4 regions of the Kitasatospora sp. NPDC058406 genome follow, and region 4 is predicted to be linked to each of the others. Evidence: riboswitches for the same ligand, from Rfam matches in the RefSeq annotation. Region 4 holds a riboswitch; each other region holds the start of a gene.
What was found. Region 4 has a riboswitch for cobalamin ahead of ACFWOG_RS12850 (ABC transporter substrate-binding protein). Riboswitches for the same ligand answer to the same signal wherever they lie in the genome.
Positions count from the first base shown of each region.

Region 1: it holds a riboswitch for cobalamin, as region 4 does, so the genes downstream of both, metE (5-methyltetrahydropteroyltriglutamate--homocysteine S-methyltransferase) here and ACFWOG_RS12850 (ABC transporter substrate-binding protein) in region 4, are expected to answer to the same signal.
Region 2: it holds a riboswitch for cobalamin, as region 4 does, so the genes downstream of both, ACFWOG_RS24020 (ribonucleoside-diphosphate reductase subunit alpha) here and ACFWOG_RS12850 (ABC transporter substrate-binding protein) in region 4, are expected to answer to the same signal.
Region 3: it holds a riboswitch for cobalamin, as region 4 does, so the genes downstream of both, ACFWOG_RS02295 (cobalamin biosynthesis protein) here and ACFWOG_RS12850 (ABC transporter substrate-binding protein) in region 4, are expected to answer to the same signal.

Region 1 is NZ_JBHXKE010000077.1:24,964-28,386, reverse strand. Features, by position in the region: gene metE (5-methyltetrahydropteroyltriglutamate--homocysteine S-methyltransferase) at 1-1,142, opposite strand, end outside; cobalamin riboswitch at 1,303-1,523, opposite strand; gene ACFWOG_RS17345 (adenosylcobinamide amidohydrolase) at 1,697-2,488, opposite strand; gene ACFWOG_RS17340 (glycerophosphodiester phosphodiesterase) at 2,726-3,423, opposite strand, start outside.
Region 2 is NZ_JBHXKE010000128.1:21,449-24,871, reverse strand. Features, by position in the region: gene ACFWOG_RS24020 (ribonucleoside-diphosphate reductase subunit alpha) at 1-2,076, opposite strand, end outside; cobalamin riboswitch at 2,261-2,403, opposite strand; gene ACFWOG_RS24015 (hypothetical protein) at 2,910-3,423, shown strand, end outside.
Region 3 is NZ_JBHXKE010000005.1:65,573-68,995, reverse strand. Features, by position in the region: gene ACFWOG_RS02300 (cobyric acid synthase) at 1-898, opposite strand, end outside; gene ACFWOG_RS02295 (cobalamin biosynthesis protein) at 895-1,863, opposite strand; cobalamin riboswitch at 1,962-2,093, opposite strand; gene ACFWOG_RS02290 (alpha/beta hydrolase) at 2,358-3,423, shown strand, end outside.
Region 4 is NZ_JBHXKE010000051.1:18,972-22,394, forward strand. Features, by position in the region: gene ACFWOG_RS12840 (ABC transporter ATP-binding protein) at 1-161, opposite strand, end outside; gene ACFWOG_RS12845 (FecCD family ABC transporter permease) at 158-1,237, opposite strand; gene ACFWOG_RS12850 (ABC transporter substrate-binding protein) at 1,234-2,220, opposite strand; cobalamin riboswitch at 2,318-2,523, opposite strand; gene ACFWOG_RS12855 (WD40 repeat domain-containing protein) at 2,818-3,423, opposite strand, start outside.

The sequences.
Region 1 (3,423 bases), on a different contig from region 4:
GCGCCGGTGCCCTCGCGCAGGCCGCGGGCGAGCAGGGCGACCTCGTTGGCCTTCTGCCGCGCGAAGGCGAGCCACCGGGCGATCTGCGGGTCGAGGTCGCGCTCGGCGGCGGCGTCCAGCGGGACGTGCAGCAGCGAGCACGACGGGGCCACGTCGACGGTGCCGGCCAGCCCGAGCAGGGTGGCCAGGGTGGAGAGCGACTTCTCCAGGTCGTTGATCCAGATGTTGCGGCCGTCCACCACACCGGCGACCAGCCGCTTGCCCGGCAGGCCGCCCGCGGCGGCCAGGTCGCCCAGGTTGGCGGCGGCCGGGCCGGTGAAGTCCAGGGCGAGGCCGTCGATCGGGGCCCTGGCCAGCACGGGCAGCGCGGCGCCCAGGCGGTCGAAGTAGCTCGCGACCAGCAGCTTGGGCCGGTCGGCGAGGGCACCGAGGTCGCGGTAGGCGCGCGCGGTGGCGTTCAGGTCCGCGGGGGTGCGGTCCTGGACGAGCGCCGGCTCGTCCAACTGGACCCAGGCGGCGCCGGCCTCGTGCAGGTCGGCGAGGAGGGCGGCGTAGACGGGCAGCAGCCGGTCGAGCAGGGTGAGCGGCTGGAAGTCCTCGGGGACGCCCGGGGCGGGCTTGGCGAGGAGCAGGTACGTGACCGGGCCGACCAGCACCGGACGGGCGCTGTGGCCGAGGTCCAGGGCCTCGCGCAACTCCGCGACCGCCTTGGCGGAGTTCGCGGTGAAGACGGTGTCGGGGCCGAGTTCGGGCACCAGGTAGTGGTAGTTGGTGTCGAACCACTTGGTCATCTCCAGCGGCGCGACGTCCTGGGTGCCGCGCGCCATGGCGAAGTAGCCGTCCAGCGGGTCGGCCTCGACCGCCGCCCGGTGACGCGGCGGGATCGCGCCGACGGCGACCGTGGTGTCCAGCACGTGGTCGTAGAGCGAGAAGTCGCCGGTGGGCACCTCCTGGACGCCCGCCCCGGCGAGCCTGCTCCAGTTCTCCAGACGCAGGTCGGCGGCGGTGGCCAGCAGGGCGTCGGCGCTCACGGCGCCCTTCCAGTACCCCTCGATCGCCTTCTTGAGCTCACGGCCACCGCCCTGGCGGGGGTATCCGTACACGGTGGCCAGGGTTGCCGCGGCTGCGGACTTCGCTGTCAAGGGACTCTCCTTCGCGAGCCTGTCTGTGGCCCCGGTGACGGGACGGAGGCGCGAAGGGGTGACGAACCGGGCGGGACCGCGTGCGCACGAGAAGCGCCGGATCCGCCTGGTATGTACGCCGACCCGCCCACGAGGTCACCGGGATGTCCGCGCGCGAACGGGTCGCGTGCGGGCAACGGGCAGGTCTTCGGACTCGTGGACACGCCCGCCCGAAAGGGCGGACACCTACTGGCCGTCGCTTCCCAGACCCGACCGGGCCCAGTGCGTATGACGGCGGTCGTTCCCACTCACCGCTGCGGGGCAGTCCCGGATTCCCACCGGGTTCCCTCTTACGACGCGCCTGCCTGGTGGGCAGGGCGAACCAGCTGCCCGCCCAGCTTAGGACGAATCCGGTACCGGGAGAACACAAGGACACCAGGACGTCCACATCCTGAGACGCCGCCAGGGCCCCGGACGGGCGGCGGAGGGCCGGACGGCACAGGACAGGACAGGACCGGACCGGCCGGTGCGGGTGCCGGCCCGCCGTCCCGGAACCCCGCGCCCCGGCCGTGCCGCTACTCGTCGGAGAGCACGAAGGTCCGACCGCACCCGGGCGTGGACCGCAGGTGACCGGGCACGGGTCCCCGGACGCGGCCGGCCCGGTCGCGCTCGGCGCCCAGCACGACGGCCGCGTGGACGGCGCGGGCGGCGCGGGATCCCCAGCGGGACCGGGGGCCGCCGAACGGCTCCGCCTCCCGGCCGGGACCGGTCCGCCGCACCGCCACGCAGACCGCGTCCGACGGCGTCCCCGAGCAGTCGTACCCGGCTTCGAGCAGCGCCTGGACCTTGGCCTCCGTCACGGTGGCCACGAGGTTGACGGCGGCCGCGTCCGAGAGGGCCACCGGAACGACGACCACGATGTTGATCGTGCCGGGAACGAGCGCGTCGCCGGGCGCGTCGCCGTCGGCGGGCGCCGACGCCCAGGTCGGCACGCCGATTCCGGTCGTCACCACCGCGGTGACGCCGTGGTCGCGGGCCCAGGTGAAGGCGTCCACCCGGGCGGCGGTCATCAGCCCGACGCCCGGACCCCGCAGCCCCAGGTCCTCCGCCAGCTCGGCCAGGTGCCGGTCCGGGTCCGTCCTGCCGTACCCGGCCCGGACCTGGGCGTTGACCAGCCACTCCCGCTCGCCCAGGCCGCCGCCCAGCACGGCGCTGCTGAGCATCCGCCAGCCGGGTCCGGCCCGCCACACCAGGAGATGGCGGCACTCACCGTCCTCCGGGCGGCCGGACCGCTCGATCACCACGGGGTCGCCGAAGACCCCGTCGTCCACTCCGGGAGGGCCCGCCTGCTGCTGCGGGATTGCCATGAACGATCCACCTTCGGGCACGTGGGTGAGCGGCCGACCGGCCAGGCGATCAATCCTAGGCACAGGGCGACGCCGCACGGATCGACGGAGCCCCCGGCGGACGCCGGACCCCGTGCCGGGCGAGCGGGCACGGGGTCCGGCGGTCGGTGCGCAGGTGCCGGTCGGTTCGGCCGGGGTGCGCCGGTGCCGGTCGTGCGGCCGACGCGGTCGGTTCGGCCGGGGTGCGCCGGGGTGCGGTCAGCCGTTGGCGGGGGGCGTACCGCCGAGGGCGAGGGCGTCGGCGGCGATCAGTCGGGCCCGGTCGGCGGGGACGGTCCGGCCGGACTGGTTCTCGGCCCACCGGGCGAGCGGCCCGTACTGGCCCTGGCCGAGCATCACGGTCAGGGTGGCGACGGCGTTGCGGTCCGCCCCCGAGGTGAGGACCAGCGAGGCCAGACCGGTCGGCGTGGCCGCGACGGTGAACTCGGCCGTCGTCTCGGCCCGCCCGCCGGGGCCGGTCGCCTCCGCCCGCAGGGTGTGCCGGCCGAGCGCGAGCGCCGTGGTGTCGAGCGCGGTGCCCGGCGTGAGCTCGGCACCGTCCAGGGTCAGCCGAACGGAGTCGGCGCCGCGCGCCTGCACCGCGGTGACCGGCTGCTGGGCACGGTCCAGGGCGGCCCCGGCGGCCGGGGAGGTGATCGCCACGGTGGGTGCGGCGGGCGGCGCGACGGCGCCGGCCTGCTGCCAGGCGGCGTTCCAGCCGGCGAGCTCCGCCGGACGGTTGGTGATGATGCCGTCGACGCCGGCGGCCTCCAGCGCCTTCCACCGGGCGGCCGCGTCGACCGTCCAGACGTTGACCGCGACGCCGGCCGCGTGCAGGTCCTTCACCACGCCGAGCCGGGCGGAGACGGCGCCGTCCGAGGGGTTGTAGGCGGCCAGGCCGAGCTCCCTGGAGATCG
Region 2 (3,423 bases), on a different contig from region 4:
GTACAGCGAGCGGACCCCGGCGGGCAGCCAGCCGAGCTCCTGGACCGAGCCGTTGGCGTCGCGCAGCGCGTCCCGGGTCTGCTGGTCCCAGACGCCCAGCTCCTTGAGCTCGCGCACCAGGTACGGGTTGACCTGGAGGAACTCGCCGGAGAGGGTCTCGCGCTTGAACAGGTTGGACACCTGCGGCTCGATGCACTCGTACACGCCGGCGATCGAGGCGATCGTCGCGGTCGGGGCGATCGCCAGGAGCAGCGAGTTGCGCAGGCCGGTGGAGGCGACGCGGGTGCGCAGGGCCTCCCAGCGGTCGGCCCACTCGGGCGCGGCGCTCGGGAAGTGGTCGATGTGCAGCTCGCCGCGGGCGGCGCGGGTCTCCGCGTACGCCTCGTGGCGGCCGAGCTGCTCGGCCAGGTCGGCGGAGCGCTCGTACGCGGTGAGCATGATGCGCTCGGCGATCAGCGTGGAGAGCTGCTTGGCCTCGGCGGAGTCGAAGTCCAGGCGGAGCCGGAAGAAGACGTCCTGCAGGCCCATCACGCCGAGGCCGACCGGGCGCCAGCGGGAGTTGGAGGCGCCGGCCTCGGGGGTCGGGTAGAAGTTGATGTCCACCACGCGGTCGAGGAACGTCACGGCGGTGCGGACGGTCGCGTCCAGACGCTCCCAGTCCATCGCGTTCAGCAGGTCGGCGGCGGTGGCACCGGCGGCGACGTGGGCGCCGAGGTTGACCGAGCCGAGGTTGCAGACGGCGGTCTCGGAGTCGTCCGTGACCTCCAGGATCTCGGTGCAGAGGTTGGAGGAGTGGACGGTGCGGCCGGGCAGCGCGGTCTGGTTGGCGGCGCGGTTGGACGCGTCCTTGAAGGTCATCCAGCCGTTGCCGGTCTGCGCGAGGGTGCGCATCATCCGGGAGTACAGGGTCTGCGCGGGGATGGTGCGGACGGCCTTGCCGGCCAGCTCGGCCTTGAGGTAGGCCTCGTCGAAGTCGGCGCCCCACAGGTCGACCAGCTCGGGGACGTCGGCCGGGGAGAACAGCGACCAGTCGGCGTTGGCGTTGACCCGGCGCATGAACTCGTCGGGGATCCAGTGCGCGAGGTTGAGGTTGTGGGTGCGGCGCGCCTCCTCACCGGTGTTGTCGCGGAGCTCCAGGAACTCCTCGATGTCCGCGTGCCAGGTCTCCAGGTAGACGCAGGCCGCGCCCTTGCGACGGCCGCCCTGGTTGACGGCGGCGACCGAGGAGTCGAGGGTGCGCAGGAACGGGACGATGCCGTTCGACTTGCCGTTGGTGCCCCGGATCAGCGAGCCGCGCGAGCGGATCCGCGAGTAGGAGAGGCCGATGCCGCCGGCGTGCTTGGAGAGGCGGGCGATCTGGGCGTACCGCGAGTAGATCGAGTCCAGGTTGTCCAGCGGCGAGTCCAGCAGGTAGCAGCTGGACATCTGCGGGTGCCGGGTGCCGGAGTTGAAGAGGGTCGGCGAGGAGGTCAGGTACTCCAGCCGGCTCATCAGGCGGTACAGCTCGGCCACCTCGCGCACCGACTGCTCGTTGTCGCCGACCGCCAGGCCACAGGCGACGCGGAGCAGGAAGTGCTGAGGGGTCTCGACGACCTTGCGGGTGATCGGGTGACGCAGCAGGTAGCGGGACTGCACGGTGCGCAGGCCGAAGTACTCGAAGCGGTCGTCGCCGGCCGGGTCGACCAGGGCGTTCAGCGCCTCGGTGTGCTTGGCGACGAACGCGGCGGTGGTGTCGCCGATCAGGCCCTCGGCGTGGCCGACGGTGATCGAGGTGGAGAAGGAGACCACGCCCTGGGTCGCCGCCTCGTCGACGATCTCCAGCGCGAGCAGCCGGGCCGCCAGCTTCGAGTACTGCGGGTCCTCGGCGATCATCGACGCGGCGGCGTCGATGGCCAGGCCGCGCAGCTCGGCGAAGTCCGAGCCGGCGTTGCGGCCGCGCAGCGCGGCGGCGGCGACGTGACCCGGGTCCACCTGGGGGAGGTCGACGCTGCGGTCGGTCAGCACGCGGAGGAGCGCGCCGCCGGGGTCGGAGACCGTACGGTCGGCGGGGGCGGAGCTGGAACCCTGGGCGGGCAGGGTGACTGAGGCAGCGGTGGTCAAGGCGCTCTCTCCTGGCGGCGATCGGCGTCGGTAGATCGGGGGGCCGGGCCGTTCGGGGCAGGGGAGGACGGCGCGGGCGCCCGTGGCGTCGCGCGGCGTGTCGTCCCCGGCCCGCCCGCGAGGCCCGGAAGGTGGTGCTCGTGCTGGGGCCTCTGCGGGGAGGCGCTCGCACACCGTCGGCAGGTACTCGGACTCGCGGGCTCCCATGGGGAGACGGCCGCTCACCGCTGCGGGGCAGTCCCGGACTCGCACCGGGTTCCCCTGCGTCGACAGCAGGGTCGAGCATACATCTAGTGGTGCTCTCTCGATGCGACACCACATGTTGTGCAGCGCGGCGTGTTGGCGCGATGACCGCTGGTACCGGGGCGGGAGCCGGGAAGGGGCGCGGGCCGGGGTTCCGGACGCCCCGGGGCTTGTCAGGATTCGGAAACGGAATGGTGACCGGGGCGGTCGCCGGTCAGGGCCATGCCCTACGATCTCGCCTCATGAGCGACGGAACGGGCGTGCCCGGGGAGTGGTCTGGACAGCCCGCTTCGCCGGGGGAGCAGCCGGCCCCTCCCGCCGGTGCGGGGGGCGCACAGAACCAGCAGCCGGGTGGACCCGGACCGGTGCCGCCGGGGCAGCAGCCCTCCGGCGGCCAGGCCGTGCCGCCGGCACCGGGCGGCTTCGGACCGCCTCCGGCGTCGTACGGACCGCCCGCGCCGCCGCCGGCCCGGCCGCCGGCGCCCGCGGCGCCGCAGCCGCCGCAGTCGATCCAGGTGCCGCCGCCCGTTCAGCCGCCTGTTCAGCCGCCCGCGCCGCAGCCTCCGGTGCAGCCCCAGCCGGCGCCGCAGCCCCAGCCGCCGATGCCGGTGCCCTCGCACCACTGGCAGCATCCGCCGCAGCCGCAGCCGCAGCCGCAGCACCTGCCGCCGCCGCAGCAGCCGCAGCAGACCGAGCCGGACTGGGCCGCGCTCGCCGACCGCAACGCGGCCGAGCACCGGCGCAAGACCCGGTTGAAGATCATCGGTGCGGCCGTCGCCGTCCTGATCATCGGCGGCGCCGTCGCCGGCGGCCTGCTCCTGCTGGGCAAGGACGGCGACGAGAAGCCGATCGCCGGGCCCACGTCGACCGCGACCGGGGCCACCCAGCAGCCGGCGCCGTCTCCGACCGGTTCCGCCAAGCCGACCCCGACGTCCACCCCGACGCCGACCCCCACTCCGAGCGCGACCCCCGACGACCCGTCGAAGCCGCTCTGGGACGCCTCCACCGACCCGGCCCCGCAGGACGCGGCGGCGCTCTTCTCGGCGCTCACCGTGACCGTCAACGGCGCCACCTGGAACC
Region 3 (3,423 bases), on a different contig from region 4:
CGAGGTCGGCGTCGGCCAGCTCCTCGGGCCGGGTGGCCCAGCGGACCAGCACCCCGGGCTCCTGGGCCAGCGCGTCCAGGTCGGTGAAGTTCGACAGCCGGGGGAAGCGCACCACGGTCACCCGCAGCACGTCCGCGCCGAGCGGCCCGCGGCCGGCCGTGCGGTCGACCACGGTGGACAGGTCGAGCGAGTCCTCGGCGTCCAGCCAGAGGTCGGGCAGCATCGGCAGGGTGCCCAGCACCGGGCGGCCGGTCAGCTCGCGGAGCATCTCCAGCCCGGGGGCGAGCAGCCGCGCGTCGCCGCGGAACTTGTTGACGAACCAGCCGGCCACGTGCCGCTGGTCCTCGGCCGAGAGCAGCGCCAGCGTCCCGTACATCGCCGCGAACACCCCGCCCCGGTCGATGTCCCCGACCACGACGACCGGCAGCCCGGCGGCGGTGGCCAGGCCCATGTTGGCGATGTCCCGGTCCCGCAGGTTGATCTCGGCGGGCGAGCCGGCGCCCTCGCAGATCACCACGTCGTACCGGCGGCGCAGGTCCGCGAGGCACTCCAGGGCCCGCTCCAGCAGCACCGGCTTGCGGTCGCGGTAGTCCAGCGCGCCGACCTCGGCGACCGCCCGGCCGAGCAGCACGACCTGGCTGCGGCCGTTCGCGCCGGGCTTGAGCAGCACCGGGTTCATGGCCGCCTCGGGCTCCACCCGGGCGGCCTGCGCCTGCATCGCCTGCGCGCGGCCGATCTCGGCGCCGTCCGCGGTGACGAAGGAGTTCAGCGACATGTTCTGCGCCTTGAACGGCGCGACGCGGACGCCCTGACGGGCCAGCCAGCGGCAGATGCCGGCGGTGACCACGCTCTTCCCGGCGTCCGAGGTCGTCCCGGCGACCAGCAGTGCGTTGCTCATGCCCCACCCCTTCTCCTGCTCAGGGCCGCCCGGAGCAGCAGATGCCCGGCGACCGTCGTACCCAGCGCCAGCGCGCCCACCCGTCGGGAGAGCACGCAGGCCCGCTCGATGTCGTCCACCCCGACCGGCCGGAGCCCCTCGCCGAGCACCGGCCGGTGCTCGACGCGGTCGCCGTACCGGAGCGTCCCGCCCAGGCGGACGCCGACCGCACCGGCGAAGGCCGATTCGGCCTGGCCCGCGTTCGGGCTGGGGTGTGCGGAGCCGTCCCGCCGCCAGACCCGCCAGGCGGTGCGCGGTTCGGGCGCGGCGGCGACGGTCAGCAGCGCGGTCAGCCGGGCGCCCGGCCAGCCGGCCACGTCGTCCAGCCGCGCGGAGGCCCAGCCGAACCGGGCGTACCGGGGCGAGCGGTGGCCGACCATCGCGTCCAGGGTGTTGACGGCGCGGAACGCCAGCAGGCCCGGTGTGCCCGCGAGCCCGCCCCAGACCAGCGCGTTGACCACGGCGTCGGCGGTGTTCTCGGCGACCGACTCGACCACCGCGCGGGCCAGCTGGGCCTCGTCCAGGGTGCTCGGGTCGCGGCCGCACAGGTGCGGCAGCCGCTCCCGGGCCGCCGTCAGGTCGCCCGCGGCGAGCGAGCGGCCGATGGTCCGGGCCTCCCGGGTCAGCGAGGTGCCGCCGAGCACGGTCCAGGTCGCGGCGGCGGCCAGGGCGGCCCGCCCGAGCGGCCGGCGGCCGAGCAGCCGGTCGGCGGCCACGGCGCCGGCCGCGACGGTGCCCACGCAGAGCGCGGTGTAGGCGGTGCCGGTGGCGCGGTCGTCGCGCCAGATCCGCCGTTCCAGCCGGTTCGCGGCGGTGCCGAAGACGGCGACCGGGTGGCCGCGGCGAGGATCGCCGAGCCGGGTGTCGGCGAGGTATCCGGCGACTGCGCCCGCGGCGAACGCGGCGGCGCGGGTCAGCGGACGCACGGCGGGGTGCGGTGGCGGGTCGTCGCGGCCGGGGCAGGCTGCATCGCGTGGGTGTCCTCACTCAGGGTCCGCGCCCTGGATCGACGTACCGGGGGCGAGAGTCTCCTGGCTTCCGGGTCGGACGCACGCCCGGGCCTTCCAGCGGCTTCTGACGGCTCGCCGTGGCATTGTCCGGACGTGCTCCCCGGTGACAGTGGCGGGACCGCGCCGGACTCGCACCGGCTTCCTCTGCTTGCCTCCGTATGGCTGAAGGATCCCATCACGCCCCCGAACCGGGAGTCAACCGAGGTCACGGAGCGTTCGGTCACACCGCCGGTCCTCGCGCGGCCCCCGCCCCGGCCCCGCACGGGCCCGCCCCGGAGGCTCGCGCCCCGGTGTGACGTTGCTCCCGATCTGACACGGACGGCCGTGTCCTACTGGCCACCGGCCGCCGCCGCTAGTGGACTGGGGCCAGAACACCCTCCGGCACCGGGACTTAACTGCGGGGAGCGAGTATGCGTTGGGGAATCGCGGCCACCGTGGCCGCCGCCGCCGTCGGTACGGGGGCGGCCGTGCTGGTGATCGGCCGGCGGGCGTCCGAGCGGATGGTCCACCCGGCCGTCGCGGCCCGGGCGAGGTCCGGCCCGGTGCAGGTCCTGACCCTCGGCGCGGGGCGGGTCGGCTTCACCCGCGGCCCGGAGAGCGAACGCCCCGGCCGCTGGGCCGTGGAGTGGGGAGAGGACGGGCACGCGGTCGTCGGCGAGGTCCTGCACAGCGACGGGAAGGGCGTCACCCGCCGCCTGCTCCGGGCGGACCGGGGCACCCTCACGCCCGGTACCGAGGTCCGCTTCACCCCCCGGGTCCATCTCGGGGACCCGACGACCGCGCTCGGGATCCCGTTCACCGAGACCGCCGTCGAGGGCGAGCTGGGTGCGCTGCCCGCCTGGCGGCTGGACGGCGCGCGGGGCACCTGGGTGATCCTGGTGCACGGCCCCGGCGCCGACCGCTCCCAGGCTCTCCCGGTGCTCCCGCTGCTCCGGCGGCTGGCCCTGCCGGTGCTCGCCGTCAGCTACCGGGGCGACGCGGGTGCGCCGGCCTCCCCGGACGGCCTCGGCCACTTCGGCGAGACCGAGTGGCGCGACGTCGAGGCGGCGATCCGGCGCGCGCTGGACAGCGGCGCCGGCAAGGTCGTCCTCTACGGCTGGTCGCTCGGCGCCACCACGGCCCTGCAGGCCGCCGCCCGCTCCGGCTGGGCAGGCTCGATCAGCAGCCTGATCCTGGACTCGCCGGTGCTGGACTGGCCGGCCGGCGCGCGGCGCGGTGCGGCCCGGGCCGGCTACCGGGGCGTGGCCGCCGAACTGGGCGCGCTCGCCGCCGAGGGACGCACCGGCCTGGATCTGGCCGACTTCGCGCGCCTCGCCGACGGCACCGACCTGCGGGTCCCCACCCTGGTGCTGCACGGCCCGGACGACCCGGTGGCCCCGTTCCGCGCGGCCGAGCGCCTCGCCGGGAGGCGCCCGGACGTGGTCAACCTCCAGGCCTTTCCCGGCGGTGACCACGCCGCACTCTGGAACACCGACC
Region 4 (3,423 bases):
ACCGCGCGCAGCAGGGTGGACTTCCCGGCGCCGTTGGGCCCGAGCAGGGCCGTGATCCGGCCGGGGCCGAACGTGAGCGACACCGCGTCCAGCAGGGTGGCTCCGCCGATGCGCACACGAAGTCCCTCCGCGCGCAGCTCGACGGGGTGTGTCACCGTCACCGCCCCCTCCCGTCGGCCCGGCCCTGGCGCCACAGCAGCCAGGCGAAGAAGGGTGCTCCGAGCCCGGCCGTGATGACGCCGACGGGAATCTCCCGGTCGGGGAGGACCGAGCGCGCCAGGATGTCGCTGCCCACCAGGAGCGACGCACCCGTCAGCGCCGACACGGGCAGCAGGACGGCGTGGCGCGGGCCGCAGACGAGACGGACCACATGCGGTACGACCAGGCCGAGGAACCCGATGACGCCGGTGTGGGCGACCAGGCACGCGGTCACCAGCGCAGCGACGGCGACGAGGACCCAGCGGGTCCGCTCGACGTGGACGCCGAGGGAGCGGGCGGCGGTCTCGCCGAAGGCGAAGGCGTCCAGGTCGCGGGCCGAGGATGCCAGGACCGTGACCCCGGCCAGCGCGACCGCGGTCAGGAAGACGGCGGTGGGCCACCGCACGCCGGCGACCGAGCCCAGCGTCCACTCCATGACACCGCGCGCCGCGTCGCGGTCCCCGAGGACCATTACGGCGAACGAGGTGTAGGCCCCGCACATCTGCCCGACGGCGATGCCGGCGAGCACGGTCCGGGTGGTCGGCAGCGTCCGGGTGCGCGCACCGGCCAGGGCCAGCACGACGACGGCCGCGAGCAGGGCGCCGGCGAACGCCGCCGTCGCCACCGCGCCCGTTCCCACGGCGCCGGACACGCCGACCCCGAGGACGATCACGGTGACCGCGCCGGCGGCGGCTCCGTCCGAGATCCCGAGCAGGAAGGGATCGGCCAGGTCGTTCCCGGTCAGCGTCTGCAGCACGGCACCGCAGACCGCGAGACCGGCGCCGGTGGCAGCCGCTCCCAGAACCCGGGGCAGCCGCAACTGCCAGACGATCTGGTCGTCCAGCAGCGTCACGTGCGGGTCGCCCAGCCCGAGACGGCGCACCACGACGTCGATCACCGTCCGGACCGGCTCGTGGTGCGAGCCCACGGCCAGACCGAGGAGCACGGTGGCCAGGAGCAGGGCCGCGGCGACGGCCAGGGCCGCCGCCGTGCGGCCCGGACCGGTGAGCCGCACGGCGGGAGGGGACGTGGCGGTCATGATCCCGGGTGCAGTCGGCCCAGTCCCGCCGACACCCGGGCGGCACCGTCGGCGAGCAGCACACCGGGGGTCGACTCGGAGAACGGCACCACCACGAAGGCCTTGCGCTGCACGGCGGTGAGCTTGCTCAGCACCGGGTCGCCCTGCAGATAGTCGATCTTGGACTGGGCCGTGTCCCAGTCGGCGTCCGCGAGCACGATGGCGTCCGGGTCCGCGGCGACGACCTTCTCCCAGCTCACGTTCTGCCAGGCACCGGGCAGGTCTGCGAAGACGTTGCGGGCCCCCACGGCGTCGAGCACCAGCTGAGGCCCGCCGTGGCCGGAGCCGACGAACGGTGCCTTGGTGTCCGAGTCGAACCACAGGACCTTCAGGCCCTTGCCCGCGGCCGTCGCCGTGAACTGGGCCAGCTGCTGCTCCTGCTGCCGCTGGATCGCGGCGGACCGTTCCGTGACACCGAAGACCCTGGCGACGTCGTTCAGTTCGCCCCACATCGCCTGCCAGGTCGGCGGCGGCACCTGGCTCTTGTCCGAGCAGCCGAACGGGGACAGGTACGACGGGATGCCCTGGCCGCCCAGCTCGTCCCGGGTGCCCGCGACCTTGTCGGTGAACGCGCTGGAGTAGGAGGCGTACAGGAAGTCGGGCCGCGCCGCGAGGAGCTTCTCCTTCGTCGGGTAGTCCTTGGAGAGCACCGGCACGGAGTCGTAGGCCGCCTTCCACTTCTCCGGGACGGCATTGTCGAGATAGGCGGTACCGGCCATGCGGGACTCCAGGCCGAGGGCCAGGGCCACCTCGGTGGCACCCTGATTGAGCGTCACCAGCCGCTCGGGCGGCGCGCCGACCGTCACGGTGGTCCCGCAGTTGTTCACGGTGACCGGCCCGGCACTGCCGGCCGTCGCACTGGGCGCGTCGGGTGCGGGGGCGCCCGCGCAGGCGCCGAGCACACCGGTGAACAGGAAGGCCGCGACCGCGCGGCCGACGCGCACCGGACCTGTGGGACCTGCGGCACCTACGGGACGTGCGGAACGTATGGAACGGAACGGGTACGGCAGAGCGCTGGGCACGTGTTCTCCAAAACCCTCGTGGAACATGTCGCGCCGTGGCCGGTCTCCTGGCTTCCGCATCGACACGCCGCAGCCGACCTTCCCGGGTGGCTCTTCCAGCCGACCCAGTGGCCCTGACCGCTGGCAGAGCCGGTCAGCGAGGGCCGCGGCACTCCGCGGCAACAGTGGCGAGGGCCGCACCGGACTCAGACCGGTTTCCCGAACACCATGGCCACTGCAAGGTATCAGGCGTGGTCAGGTCGGTGTCGGCCGGTACCTGGGGCGATCGTTCGGATGGTTCGTCGGCGAGCGCGCCCGGGTGGCCGAGAACGGTCGGTCGGCGTCGCCGAGCAGTTTCCGGGGCTCGTGGTCGGCGTCGGCCCCGGCGCCCGGGGCACTGCCCTTCGTCTCCCACCCGGCCTTCCGGGCCGCCTCCGGGATCGGCCGGCGGCCACCTGGCGGGACCGCTCGAACATGATCCGGGGGCCGGTCGGCATCACCGCCCGGCCCCCGGATCACGAGGCACACCTCAGGGAACGCCTACCCGAGACCGGCCTTCCGGATGCCGTCCAGCCGCTCCGTGTCCTCGCCGAGGGCACGCAGGATGAGGTAGGCGGGCTCGCCGGCACCGGGCGTGCTCCCGGCGGCCAACTCCTCGTAGAAGAGCGGGATCCCGCGCCGCACCGCGTCGCAGCACTCCTCCTCGATGTCGGGGTGGCCGGCCGCCGAGGCGCTGAGGTCGGCTTCACCCTCCACGCACGCCATCAGCAGGTCGAGCACCCGGTAGCGGGCCGGCGCCGACAGCTGCTCGTGCTCCAGTGCCAGGAGGAGCATCGAGGCCAACGGCAGGGAGGCCTCGGAGAGGAAGCCCTGGGACTCGACGTCGCCCACCAGCCCGTGTCCCGACGCCTCCTCGGGCGTCCGCGCGGCCATGAGCCGTGCGAAGTCCTCCGGGACGTGGCGGGCTCCCCGACGACAGGAGCACGCGATGCGGCTCCAGTCGTGGCGGGCGGCCTCCTGCTGCCAGGGGGCCGCCGGCGCACCGGGTGCTGCGCCCGTCTCCGACCGGGAACCGAGCCGGTGGGAGCGTGCCAGCAGCGCGCCCGTCCGGACGTCCCAGAGGCCCGCCTCGCCGTCGCCGTCCAC